Linked DNA regions of Thermus thermophilus. The protein of the gene in region 1 interacts with the protein of each later gene in a pairwise test. Links are inferred from orthologs where the notes say so. Each region holds a gene or a part of one and is shown in the gene's direction. Other genes may lie near its edges.

Region 1 (7,048 bases):
TGTGCTCATGGCCTTTGGGCTTTTGGCCTATGCCCCGTTGGGCGCTAGGGCGCAGGGGCACATCCTGGCCCTGGGAGTACGGGGTGAAGTTCAAACAGTTGAGTGGGCTACTTCCTTGCTTGAATCTCCTTCGCTTTTTTCGGATGAGGAGCTAGCTCTTTACGAGGGAGAGGGAGTTATCGCGGGGGTTATTGGTGGTCTTTCAGGGGCGATTAGTGCTGCTTTAGCGTATACGGTAGATGCAGCCATAGGTTGCAATACCGGGCGTTGCGATGCGAATGCTCGTGACTTTGCGGCGAACGTTGGTAAAGGTTTTGTTTATGGATTTGTGTTTGGACTCTTAACTTCGCCTTGGTGAGGTATGGCGATGATGTGGAAACTTAGGCCTTGGCAATCCTTTCTTCTTGTGGCTTTAGCTTTCTTTGGACTCATTAACCTGTTTACGTTGGTGCTCGACAAAAGAGTAGAGGCTAGAGAAGCTCCTGGGCTACTGTTGCAGGCCTTTTTCTTCAGTTTCCTGTATCATGCCACACTCTCTTGGGTGAAAAAGGTTGGCGAATGGCGTGCTTTGGGCGTTCTTTCCTTGGTCGCCTTAATTGTTGTGGGTTTATCATTTCTTGTTGTTCTTTTCTACTCCCGCGGATACTGAGCCTTAGCCAAGACCTGAGTTTCCTGGCCCTCGGGGGTGTAGTAGGCCACCCGGTCCAGGCCCTGGTAGGTCCTGCCCCTCCAGTTGCCGAAGGCGGCCTTGAGGGCGGATTCCACCGCTTCCTTGGGGGACTGGGTGAGGGCCAACGGGCTGAACAAGGCCAGAATCAGGGCAAGGGATCGTTTCATGGGATGAGCTTAACATTAAGTGGGGTACCATGGGGGCACGATGCGCGTCCTAGGGCGGAGGGTCTACTGGCGCTGGTACGGGGAGGTCCTCCTGGAGGGGGGCGTGACCTTGCGCATGAGCGGGGACGCGGCCAAGTGGCTGAGGCCCGGGGAGCGGGTGAGGCTTCGCACCGAGTTCAAGAAGCCCGTCCTCGGCTTTGACGAGTACGCCCTCGAGGGCGCCTTCCCCCTCTGGCCCCCCTTTGCCAAGACCCTGGAGCACGTGCGGGAAAGCCCCCTGGGGGGCGAGGCCTACCGCTACCGCCTTAAGGTGCGGGAGGCCACCTATGAAAGCGACTTTGAGGCCATCGCCGAGCTGGAGCAGTTCCACTACGCCTCGGAGAAGGAGGTGGTGGCCCTCTGGGTCTGCACCGAGTGCCAGAAGACCATCCCCGCCAACGCCAAGCCCCTCTGCGACTGCGGCGGGGAGGCGAGGCTTAAGGAGATCCGGGGCTCCACCCCGGCAAGCCGCTTCCTCGTTTTGGAGCTCGCGGAGCGCCTCCCCTTTGAGCCCAGGATCCTGGGCTACCTCCGCCTGGACCCCCCCATCCCCCGGATGCACCGGAGGACCCCCGAGGGCGTGGAGCGGGACATCCGGGAAAGGATCTTCCCCCGGGACTGGTTCCACCCCACCTACGAGGGCGGGGCCGACTGGCAGAAGGCCCTGGACCGGGTGAGGACGGCTGCCAGCCGCATCGCCCGGGTGGTGGTCCACCCCGACTACCGCTCCGAGGGCTTCGGGGCCCTTCTCGTGCGGGTGGCCCTGGAGTGGGCGAGGGCGCGGGGGGCCCCCGAGGGGAGGCGGGAGAAGCACCTCGTCTACACCATCGCCCAGATGGCCCGTTACCACCCCTTCTTTGAGAAGGTGGGTTTCCGCTACCTCTTTGACACCGCCTCGGGAAGGCCCGTCCTCTTCTGCCCCCTCACCGAGGAGGCCGAGGCCCACCTGGAGCGCTTCCTCCGGGAGGACCTCTACGCCCGTGCCCACGGGGGGAGGCTCTATAGGCCCCGGTTCGGGCGGGTTTCGGGGCTTCCTGGCCCCATCCGCCTTGCCGGGGTCCACAAGGCCTACCGGAGCCACCTGGACCTAGGGGGCCTTTCCCGGGAGGTTCAGGAGGCCCTCCTCGCCTTCGGGGTGAAGGCCCGGGTGGTGGAGCGGGCGGTGCTCCGGGGGGCGAGCCTGGAGATCCCCCCGGGAAGCCTCGTGGTCCTGGCGGGGGCGAGCGGGGCGGGGAAGACCACCCTGCTCCGCCTCCTCCTGGGGGAGCTTCCGGACCTCGGGGAGGTGGCCCTTCCCCCGGGGAGGCGGGTGGCCTACATCCCCGGGGAGGTGGAGGTGGACCTGGGGGAGGCGCCCATCCTCGAGGCCCTGTACCGGAAGCTTAAGGACGTGGGGGCGGCCATAGAGGTGCTGAACCGGGTGGGCCTCTCCGACGCCGTGCTCTACCGGGCAAGGCCCAAGGAGCTTTCCACCGGGCAGAGGGAGCGCTTCCGCTTGGCCCTCCTCCTCGCGGAAAGGCCCGACCTCCTCCTCATAGACGAGTTCGCCGCCCACCTGGACGTGCCCACGGCGAGGCGGGTGGCCCTGGGCCTGGGGAAGCTCTGCCGGGAGGCGGGGGTCACCCTGGTGGCCGCCACCCACCGGCCCGAGGTGGTGGCCGCCCTGGACCCCGACCTCCTCGTCTACGTGGGCTACGGGGGGCTTACCACCGTACCTCGGAGAGGTCCACGAACATGACCCGGCCCGGGCGCCTGGGCACGTGGAGGGGCTTCTCGTAGCGGAAGGCGTTTTCCAGGACCCAGGCGTAAAGGGGCTCGCCCTTGGCGTAGGCCCGGAGGAAGGCCTCCTCCGCCAGGTGCTTTTCCTGGTGGGCAAAAAGCTCCTCCACGCTAAAGGGCCCCTCCACCCCCACGAGGTCCGCCTGCCCGATGAGCCACCCCCCGGCGACGATGCCCAAGGGCCCCCGGTGGTGGGCCTTGCGCTTGCGAAGCTCCCAGGTCTTCTTGCCGTCCACGATGAGGCTGGCGTAGGGCTCCCGGACGATGAGGCCGAGCTTGGGCCTTTCCATCCCCTCATTGTAGAGTGGGGGGCGTGGCGTGCCCGAAGGAAGGGCCAAAGGAGAAGAAGGCCCGGGCCCGGGAGGTCTTAAAGGCCCTCAAGGCCGCCTACCCCGGGGCCCGCACGGAGCTTAGGCACAATAGCCCCTTCCAGCTCCTCGTGGCCACGGTCCTCTCCGCCCAGGCCACCGATAAAAGCGTGAACGAGGCCACCCCGGCCCTCTTCGCCCGCTTTCCCGACGCCAAGGCCCTGGCTTCGGCCACCCCCGAGGAGGTGGAGCCCTACATCCGCCGCATCGGGCTTTACCGCACCAAGGCGAAAAACCTCGTGGCCCTGGCGAGGAGGCTTTTGGAGGAGTACGGGGGAGAGGTGCCCAAGGAGAAGGAGGCCCTCATGCGCCTTCCCGGGGTGGGCTGGAAGACGGCCACCGTGGTGTTGGGGGCGGCCTTTGGGGTGCCGGGGATCGCCGTGGACACCCACGTGGCCCGCCTCGCCAAGAGGCTCTGCTTCTCCGAGGCCAAGGCCCCGGAGAGGATCGGGAAGGACCTCGAGGCCCTCTTTCCCAAGGAGGACTGGGTCTTCGTCCACCACGCCCTCGTCCTCCACGGCCGCTACGTCTGCACCGCGAGGAGGCCCCGCTGCGGGGCCTGCGTTCTTGCGCCCCACTGCCCGAGCCGCCAGGCCTAGGGGGCCGGGCCCTTTTTGGAGAAACCCGTGGGAGAACGCCTTTCGCCCGCCCACCGCCTGGTCCTCGCCAGCTTCCTCTGGTCCTTCGGGGGGAACCTGGTCTACTTCTTCCTCAACTTCCACCTCGAGGCCCTGGGCTTCTCCCGCCAGGCCATCGGCCTGGCCCAGGCGGTGGTCCTCCTCTCCGGGGTGGCCTTCGCCCTGCCCCTGGCCTACCTCATCCCCCGCCTCGGCTACCTGAAAAGCCTCTACCTGTCCTTTTTCCTCGCCGTGGCGAGCGGGCTCCTTCTGGGCCTCGGGGTCCTGGTCTTTCCCTCCCTGGCGGGTTACGGCCTGGCGGGGGCCCTTCTGCAGGGCACGGCGGCCCCCCTGATGGCCCGGCTTGCGCCCCCGGAAAGGCGGGTGGCCCTCTTCAGCCTGCAGGCGGCCCTGACCACGGCGAGCGGCTTCTTCTCCACCCTGCTTGCGGGCTACCTCTCGGACCTCCTCGGGGCGCGGTGGGTCCTCCTCTTCGCCCTGCCCTTTTTCCTGCTCTCCTTCCCCCTGGTGCGGGGCCTTTCCCCCGGGACGGGGGAGGGGAAGCCCCCCCGCCTTTGGGGCCGGGTGCGGGTGTGGCTCAGGCTCCTTTTGCCCCAGGTGGTTATCGGCTTCGGGGCGGGGCTCGTCATCCCCTTCCTGAACCTTTTCCTCAAGGAGAAGTTCGGCCTAAGCTACGGGGCCACGGGGCTCGTCTTCGCCCTCTCCTCCCTGGCCACGGGGGCGGCCATGCTCCTCCAGCCCCTCCTGGTCCAGAGGCTTGGGCGGCTTGGGGCCATCGTCTTCGTCCAGGCCCTTTCCCTTCCCTTCCTCGGCGCCTTGGCCTGGGCCCCCTGGCTTCCCCTGGTCACCCTGGCCCTCCTCATCCGGGGGGCCCTCATGAACGCCGCCGGGCCCGTGTACGCCGCCTTGGTCATGGACTACCTGGCCGAGGAGGAGCGCCCCGGCTTCTTCCTCCTGGAAAGCGCCCTCTGGAGCCTCCTCTTCGCCCTGGCGAGTGCCCTTTCCGGAGTGGTGCAGGAGGCCCTGGGCCTTAGGGCCTTTGACCTCCTCTTCGGGGGGACCCTGGCCCTCTACACCCTGGGCATCCTCCTTTGGCCCTGGGCCTTCCGGGGGCTCAAGCAGGTAGACTGAGGTCCGATGCGGACGAACCTCTCCGTGGAGGAAGCGTTGGAGCTGGTCCTCGCCGAGGCCAAGGCGGGGCTTCCCGTGGAGGAGCTTCCCCTAAGGGAGGCCTTTGGCCGCGTTTTGGCCGAAGACCTCGCCTCCTTGGTGGACCACCCGGACCAGGACGACACCGCCATAGACGGCTACGCCTGCCGGGCGGAGGACACCCTGGGGGCCTCTCCCGAAACCCCCGTGCGCCTCAAGGTGGTCGGCGAGGCCCCGGCGGGCAGGCCCTTCCCCGGCGCGGTGGGGCGGGGGGAGGCCGTGGCCGTGTACACCGGGGCCCCCGTCCCCAAGGGGGCGGACGCGGTGGTGCGGGTGGAGGACACGAGGCGGGAAGGGGACTGGGTTCTCCTCTTCGCCCCCGCTTCCCCCAAGGACATCCGCCCCAAGGGGGACGACCTCCGGCGGGGGGAGGTGTACCTGAGGCGGGGGGACCTCCTCACCCCGGGGAGGCTCGGCCTGGCGGCGGCCATGGGCCACGCCCGCCTCAAGGTTTTCCGGAGGCCCCGGGTGGGGATCCTCTCCACGGGGGACGAGGTGGTGGAGCCGGGGGAGCCCCTGCCCTTTGGCGGGGTGTACAACTCCAACGCCTACAGCCTCCTGGGCCTGGTCCTCGAGGCGGGCGGGGAGCCCGTCCTCCTGGGCAAGGTCCCGGACGACCCCGAGGCGGTGCTTGGGCGGCTTGGGAAGGCCGGGCCTTTGGACCTCCTCCTCACCTCGGGGGGGGTGTCCATGGGGGAGTACGACGTGGTGCGCAAGGTGCTGGAGCGCCACGGGGAGGTGGTCTTCTGGAAGGTGCGGCAGCAGCCCGGGGGGCCCCTTCTCTTCGCCAGGCTAGGGGGGCTTCCCGTCCTCGGCCTTCCGGGAAACCCGGTCTCCAGCATGGTCACCTTCTTCCTCTACGGGAGGCCCTTCCTCTTCCGGCTCCTCGGGCGCACCGACCCCCCTTACGGCCGCCTTAAGGCCCGGGCCCTCACCCCCTTCAAGGGGGCCAAGGGGAAGAAGGTCTTCCGCCGGGGGGTGCTTTCCCTGGCCGAAGGGACGGTGCGGAGCACGGGGAACCAGTCAAGCGGGGTCCTCCGCTCCATGGCCTTCGGCAACGCCCTGGTGGTCCTTCCCCCGGACCAGGACGCCCGGGAGGGGGAGGAGGTGGAGGTCATCCCCTTGACTTTCGTGCCTTAGTTCACTAAGCTGGGAAGGTTTACGGGCGCTACCTCCCTTTTCGGGCGCAGGTGGGCCCGGAAAGGCAGAGCATGGAGTTTAAAGACTTTCCCCTGAAGCAGGAGATCCTGGAGGCCCTCCACGGGCGCGGCCTCACCACCCCCACCCCCATCCAGGCGGCGGCGTTGCCTTTGGCCCTAGAGGGCAAGGACCTCATCGGCCAGGCCCGCACGGGCACGGGCAAGACCCTGGCCTTCGCCCTGCCCATCGCCCAGAGGCTCTCCCCGAGCCGGGAAAAGGGCAGGAAGCCCAGGGCGTTGGTCCTCACCCCCACGCGGGAGCTCGCCCTGCAGGTCTCCGGGGAGCTTCAGGCCGTGGCCCCCCACCTGAAGGTGGTCGCGGTGTACGGGGGCACGGGCTACGCCAAGCAGAAGGAAGAGCTTCTCCGGGGGGCGGACGTGGTGGTGGCCACCCCGGGGCGGGCCCTGGACTACCTGAAGCAAGGGGTCTTGGACCTCTCGCAGGTGGAGATCGCCGTCTTGGACGAGGCGGACGAGATGCTCTCCATGGGCTTTGAGGAGGAGGTGGAGGCCCTGCTTTCCGCCACGCCCCCTTCCCGGCAGACCCTCCTCTTCTCCGCCACCCTTCCCTCCTGGGCCCGGCGGCTTGCCGAGCGCTACATGCGAAGCCCCGTGGTCATCAACGTGGTGCGGGAGGAGGGGGTGACCTACCAGGAGGAGGCCATCCTGGCCCCCTCCGACCGCCTGGGCCTCCTTTCCGACCTCCTCTACGTGAAGGCGCCCAAGCGGGCCATCGTCTTCACCCGCACCAAGGCCGAGACCGAGGAGGTGGCCACGGGGCTTCTCCGCCTGGGCCACGCGGCCAGGGCCATCCACGGGGACCTCTCCCAAAGCGACCGGGAAAAGGTCATGCGGGCCTTCCGCGAGGGGGAGGTGCGGGTGCTGGTGGCCACGGACGTGGCCGCCCGGGGCCTGGACATCCCCGAGGTGGACCTGGTGGTGCACCACCGCCTCCCCGACAAGCCGGAGACCTACCAGC
Region 2 (5,532 bases), 1.7 Mb from region 1 along the record:
CACCACCTTCCACGCCCTCTCCTCCCACCGGCTGGCCCAGCAGGCGGACCACTTCTACCCCCTGGACGACTTTCCCTGGGAGCGCCTTAGGGCCCAGGTGGGCCCGGCCTCCCCGGAGGAAGAGGCCTGAGCGCCTCCGCCCCCCGGGGCGCCCAAGCCCGGGCGGGAGGAGGCGCTTTTGGGGCCCCATGCGGGCCTGGGCTGGCAGGGGGCGTTAGAGGAGCTCCTCGGGACGGAAGAAGAGGGCGATCTCCCGCTCGGCGTCCTCGAGGGTGGCGGAGCCGTGGATCACGTTCTCGTCAATGGTGGTGGCGAAGTCGCCCCGGATGGTCCCGGGGAGGGCGTCCTTGGGGTGGGTGGCGCCCATCATCTTGCGCACCTCGGCCACCACCCCCGGCCCCTCTAGGACCATGGCCACCACGGGGCCCGAGGTGATGAAGCGCACGAGGCCGGGGAAAAAGGGCTTTTCCCGGTGCTCGGCGTAGTGCCGCTCCGCCAGCTCCTGGCCGATCTGCATGAGCTTTAGGGCCGCGATGCGGAACCCCTTGCGCTCAAACCGGGCGAGGATCTCCCCCACGAGGCCCCGGCGCACGCCGTCGGGCTTGATCATGACGAAGGTCCGCTCCATACCGCGAAGAGTCTACCCGCCTCCTGCCTCCGGGTCTAGGGGGTCCGCAGGGAGTTGAGGAGGATGTAGGCCACCACCACCACCCAGAGGAGGAGGAGGAGGGCGTCCCGCCACCCCACCCGCTCCCCCTTGGGGGCGGGCTCCAGGACCTGGGTGGGGAGCTCCTCGGGCCCCTCCCCCACCTGGAGGCGGACGGGTTCCCCTTTGGCGGCCTCCAGGGGGAGGGCGTAGGGCCGGGGGCGCTCCGGCAGGGCCTCGGGGACCCGGACCACGGCCACGCTCACGTTGTCCGGGCCGCCCCACTCGTTGGCCAGGGCCACGAGGCGCTCCGCCGCCTCGGCGGGGGGAAAGTGGGCCAGGACCTCCTTGAGGGCCCTTTCCTCCAGGACCCCGGAAAGCCCGTCGGTGCAGAGGAGGAAGGTGTCCCCCGGGCGGAGCTTGAGCCCGAGGAGGTCCACCCGGGCCTGGGGGAAGGAGCCCAGGGCGTTGGTGATGACGTTGCGCCAGCGGTGCGTCCTCGCCTCCTCGGGGGAGAGGAGGCCCTGCCGCACCCTTTCCGCCACCCAGGAGTGGTCCTCCGTGAGCTGGTGGAGGTTCCCCTCCCTGAGCAAATAGGCCCGGGAGTCCCCCACGTGGGCCACCAGGGCGTAGGGCAGGTCCAGGACGAGGACGGTGCAGGTGGTGCCCATCCCCCGGTTCTCCGGGCGCTGGGCCTCCCGGTGGATCCTCCCGTTGGCCTCCTCCAGGGCCTCCAGGAGGTCCTTGGGGGAAGGGGGTTCCTCCCGGGAAAGCCTCGCCAGGACGGTCTCCACGGCGAGCCTCGAGGCCACCTCCCCCGTCCGGTGCCCTCCCATGCCGTCGGCCACCACGTAGACCCCGCCCCAGGGGGTGGCCTCCCCGCCCACCGCGTCCTCGTTCTTGGGGCGCTTGAGGCCGGGGTGGGTCTTCAGGGCGGCCTCGAGGCGGTCCATGGGGGCATTCTACAGGGCGAGGGCGCGGAGGAGCCGGCGCACCTCCTCCAGCCTGGGCGGGGGCGGGCGCCGGGCGTAGATGAGGGCCACCTCGAGGGCGGCCTCCTCCTCCAGGGGCCTCAGGACCACCCCGGGGTGGGGGTAAACCCGGTAGGGGGCGAGGGTGAGGTGGACCCCGAGGCCTGCGGCCACCAAGCTCACCGCCTGGGAGAAGCGGGCCACCTCCCGGACCACCTTGGGGGCGAAGCCCGCCCGGCGGAAGACCTCCATGAAGGCCTCGTAAAGGGGGGGAAGGAAGTCTTTGGGAAGGAGGAGGAAGGGCTCTTCCTTCAGGGCCCGAAGGGGCACCCGCGCTCTAGGGGCCAGGGGGTGGGTCTCGGGCAGGGCCACCACGATGGGCACCCGGAGGAGGGGCTCCTTCGCCACCTCCGGGTCCTCCACCTTGAGCCCCGCGAGGCCGTAGTCCAGGCGCCCCTCCTTGAGGGCCCGGACCTGCTCGGGAGTGTGCATCTCCAGAACCTCCACCGCCTGGCCGAGCCCCCGGCGCAGGTGGTCCAGGAGGGGCATGAGGTCGGGGAGGAGGTTTTCCGGCACCCCGAAGCGGAGGGCCTCCTGCCCCGCCCGCCGGACCGCCTCCTTGAGGGCCTCCAGCTCCTTGAGGAGCCGCGCCCCTTCCCGGCGGAGCAGATCCCCCGCCGGGGTCAGGCGGAAAGGGCGCCTTTCCAGAAGGCGCACCCCGAGCTCCCGCTCCAGGGCCTGGATCCTCTGGGTGAGGGCGGGCTGGGAGAGGTAAAGGCGCTCTGCGGCCTTGTGGAAGCTCTTTTCCTCCGCCAGGACCAGGAAGGCCTTGAGGCGGCGCGGGTCCATGATAAAAAGATCTTATCAAAACCGCGGCGAAGGTCTTATTGGACGCGGGGACCCCCTCGAGGGCAAACTGGTCTTGGGAAGGTGTAGTGTAGCTTTGGAGGAGGCCATGACGGAAAAGGAGCTGAAGGCGGCCTTCCAGGCCCTCTCGCCCGAGGAGAAGGCCCGCTTCCTAGAGGCCGAGAACCGGGAGTGGCTGGAGTCCTTGGAGTACGTCCTCAAGGTGGAGGGCCCCGAGCGGGTGGAGGAGCTCTTACGCCTTCTGGACGAGTACCTCTTCCGCCATGGGGTCTACCCCGCAAACCGCCTCTCCACCCCCTACCTCAACACCCTCCCCAAGGAGAAGGAGCCCCCTTACCCCGGGGACCTGGAGCTGGAGCGCCGCATCGCCAACATCCTCCGCTGGAACGTGGCCATGATGGTCACTCGGGCCAACAAGAAGGCGGACGGGATCGGGGGGCACATCGCCACCTACGCCTCCATCGCCGAGCTTTACGAGGTGGGCTTCAACCACTTCTTCCGCGGGCCGGAGGCGGGGCTGGACCGGGACCTCGTCTTCTTCCAGGGCCACGCCTCCCCCGGGAACTACGCCCGGGCCTTTCTGGAAGGGCGGCTTAAGGAGGAGGACCTGGAGAACTTCCGCCGCGAGGTCCACCCTCCGGTGCCGGGGGGCCGGGGGCTTTCCAGCTACCCCCACCCTTGGCTCATGCCCGACTTTTGGGAGTTCCCCACGGTCTCCATGGGCCTAGGCCCCATCCAGGCCATCTACCAGGCGCGCTTCATGCGTTACCTCGAGGACCGGGGCCTCAAGCCCAAAAGCTCCGCCAAGGTCTGGGCCTTCCTGGGGGACGGGGAGCACGACGAGCCCGAGACGGTGGGGGCGCTTCACCTTGCCGCCCGGGAGGGGCTGGACAACCTCATCTTCGTGGTGAACTGCAACCTCCAGCGCCTGGACGGCCCCGTGCGGGGCAACTCCAAGGTCATCCAGGAGCTGGAAAGGCTCTATCGGGGCGCGGGCTGGCACGTGATCAAGGTGGTCTGGGGCTCGGCCTGGGACAGGCTCCTCGCCAAGGATAAGGAGGGCCACCTCCTCCGCCGCTTTGAGGCCCTGGTGGACGGGGAGAGCCAGCGCTACGCCGCCTTCGGGGGCAAGGAGCTGAGGGAGCGCTTCTTCAACACCCCCGAGCTCAAGAAGCTCATTGAAGGCATGACGGATGAGGAGCTCACCGAGCTCACCCGCTCCCGGGGCGGCCACGACTTGGCGAAGATCTACGCCGCCTACAAGGCCGCGGTGGAGCACAAGGGAAGCCCCGTGGTCATCCTCGCCCGGACCATCAAGGGCTACGGGATGGGCCCCACGGTCATGGCCAAGAACGTGGCCCACCAGGTGAAGAAGCTCACCGAGGAGGACCTGAAGGAGGCGAGGCGCTTCCTCGGCATCCCCATCCCCGAGGAGAAGCTTTCCGAGCTCCCCTACTACCATCCGGGGCCGGACTCCCCCGAGGTCCGCTACCTGCTGGAAAGGCGGAAGGCCCTGGGCGGCTTCGTGCCCGAAAGGCGGGTGCGCTTCAAGGGGGGCCTCGAGGTCCCGGACGAGGAGTTCTTCCGGGAGTTCTACGAGGGCTCGGGGGGGCGGGAGATCTCCACCACCATGGCCTTCGTGCGGATCCTCGCCAAGCTCCTCCGCCACCCCAAGATCGGCAAATACATCGTCCCCATCGTCCCCGACGAGGCCCGCACCTTCGGCATGGAGGCCCTGATCGCCCAGGTGGGCGTCTACTCCCCAAAGGGGCAGCTCTACATCCCCGTGGACGCGGGCACCCTCACCGCCTACAAGGAGAGCCAAAAGGGGCAGATCCTGGAGGAGGGGATCACCGAGGCCGGGGCCATGGCCGAGTTCATCGCCGCGGGGACCGCCTACGCCCACTGGGGCATCCCCACCATCCCCTTCTTCATCACCTACTCCATGTTCGGCCTGCAGCGGATCGGGGACCTGGTCTGGGCCGCCGCCGACCAGCGCGCCCGGGGCTTCTTCCTCGGGGCCACGGCGGGGCGCACCACCCTGGCGGGGGAGGGCCTCCAACACCAGGACGGCCAAAGCCACGTCTACGCCCTGGCCGCCCCCAACCTCCTCGCCTACGATCCCGCCTTCGCCTACGAGTTCGCCGTGATCCTGGAGGACGGCCTCCGCCGCATGTACGGCCGGGGGGAGGACGTCTTCTACTACATCACCATTGAGAACGAGAACTACGTCCACCCCCCCATGCCCGAGCCCCGGGAGAAGGTCAAGGAGGGGATCCTAAAAGGGCTTTACCTCTTCCGGGAAGGGGAGGGCAAAGGCCCCAGGGTGCAGCTTTTCGGCACCGGGCCCATCCTCAACGAGGCCCTGAAGGCCCAGGAGCTCTTGGTCCAGTACGGCGTGGTGGCGGACGTTTGGAGCGCCACCAGCTACAAGGCCCTCTACATGGACGCCGTTGAGGCGGAGCGGGAGGCCCGCCTTTTGGGCAAGGCCCGCAGGCCCTACGTGGTGGAGGCCCTCGAGGGCCACGAGGGGCCCGTGGTGGCCGCCACCGACTACCTGAAGGCCCTGCCCAACCTCATCCGGGGGTACCTGGACCGGCCCTTCGCCGCCCTCGGCACGGACGGCTTCGGCCGCTCCGACACCCGGGAGGCCCTTAGGGACTTCTTTGAGGTGGACGCCCGGCACATCGCTTACACCGCCTTGGCCCTACTCCACGGGGAGGGCAAGGTGACGAAGAGGACCCTGAACCAGGCGAGGAAGGACCTGGGCCTTAAGCTGGAGGAGGTGCCGCCCCACCGGCGGTAGGGGGAGAGCATGGAGGTCAAGCTACCCGAACTCGGCGACAACGTCACGCAGGCCACCGTGGTGGGTGTCCTGGTGAAGGAGGGGGACCGGGTGGAGCCGGGCCAGCCCCTTCTGGAGCTGGAGACGGACAAGGCGGTGGTGGAGGTGCCCGCGGAGGCGGGCGGGGTGGTGAAGCGGGTCCTGGTCAAGGTGGGGGACGAGGTGCGCCCCGGGCAGCCCTTCCTGGAGCTCGCCGAGGCCGA

What was found. Proteins that work in one complex are often made in the same cells at the same time.
Region 2: the proteins of nth (region 1) and aceE interact in binary tests that used the Escherichia coli proteins (3 or more experiments, as listed by UniProt). The link is inferred for Thermus thermophilus from one-to-one orthologs.

What each region holds. Positions count from the first base shown.
Region 1 is NZ_AP025158.1:1,844,977-1,852,024, reverse strand. Bases 2,083-4,790 are described here. They hold nth (endonuclease III), read left to right. Parts: upstream 2,083-2,959; coding sequence 2,960-3,622; downstream 3,623-4,790. Other genes in these bases: TthTMY_RS09930 (MFS transporter), read left to right, coding at 3,650-4,790; TthTMY_RS09940 (ASCH domain-containing protein), read right to left, coding at 2,580-2,945; TthTMY_RS09945 (GNAT family N-acetyltransferase), read left to right, coding at 2,083-2,614. Outside these bases: TthTMY_RS09955 (hypothetical protein), read left to right, coding at 1-358; TthTMY_RS09950 (hypothetical protein), read right to left, coding at 631-837; more of TthTMY_RS09945, read left to right, coding at 878-2,082; more of TthTMY_RS09930, read left to right, coding at 4,791-4,792; gephyrin-like molybdotransferase Glp, read left to right, coding at 4,799-6,010; TthTMY_RS09920 (DEAD/DEAH box helicase), read left to right, coding at 6,082-7,048. UniProt on the Escherichia coli protein: DNA repair enzyme that has both DNA N-glycosylase activity and AP-lyase activity. The DNA N-glycosylase activity releases various damaged pyrimidines from DNA by cleaving the N-glycosidic bond, leaving an AP (apurinic/apyrimidinic) site.
Region 2 is NZ_AP025158.1:193,616-199,147, forward strand. Bases 2,215-5,490 are described here. They hold aceE (pyruvate dehydrogenase (acetyl-transferring), homodimeric type), read left to right. Parts: upstream 2,215-2,572; coding sequence 2,573-5,290; downstream 5,291-5,490. Other genes in these bases: TthTMY_RS01140 (LysR family transcriptional regulator), read right to left, coding at 2,215-2,466; TthTMY_RS01150 (2-oxo acid dehydrogenase subunit E2), read left to right, coding at 5,300-5,490. Outside these bases: TthTMY_RS01125 (NYN domain-containing protein), read left to right, coding at 1-130; ndk (nucleoside-diphosphate kinase), read right to left, coding at 215-628; TthTMY_RS01135 (PP2C family protein-serine/threonine phosphatase), read right to left, coding at 664-1,599; more of TthTMY_RS01140, read right to left, coding at 1,609-2,214; more of TthTMY_RS01150, read left to right, coding at 5,491-5,532. UniProt on the Escherichia coli protein: Component of the pyruvate dehydrogenase (PDH) complex, that catalyzes the overall conversion of pyruvate to acetyl-CoA and CO(2).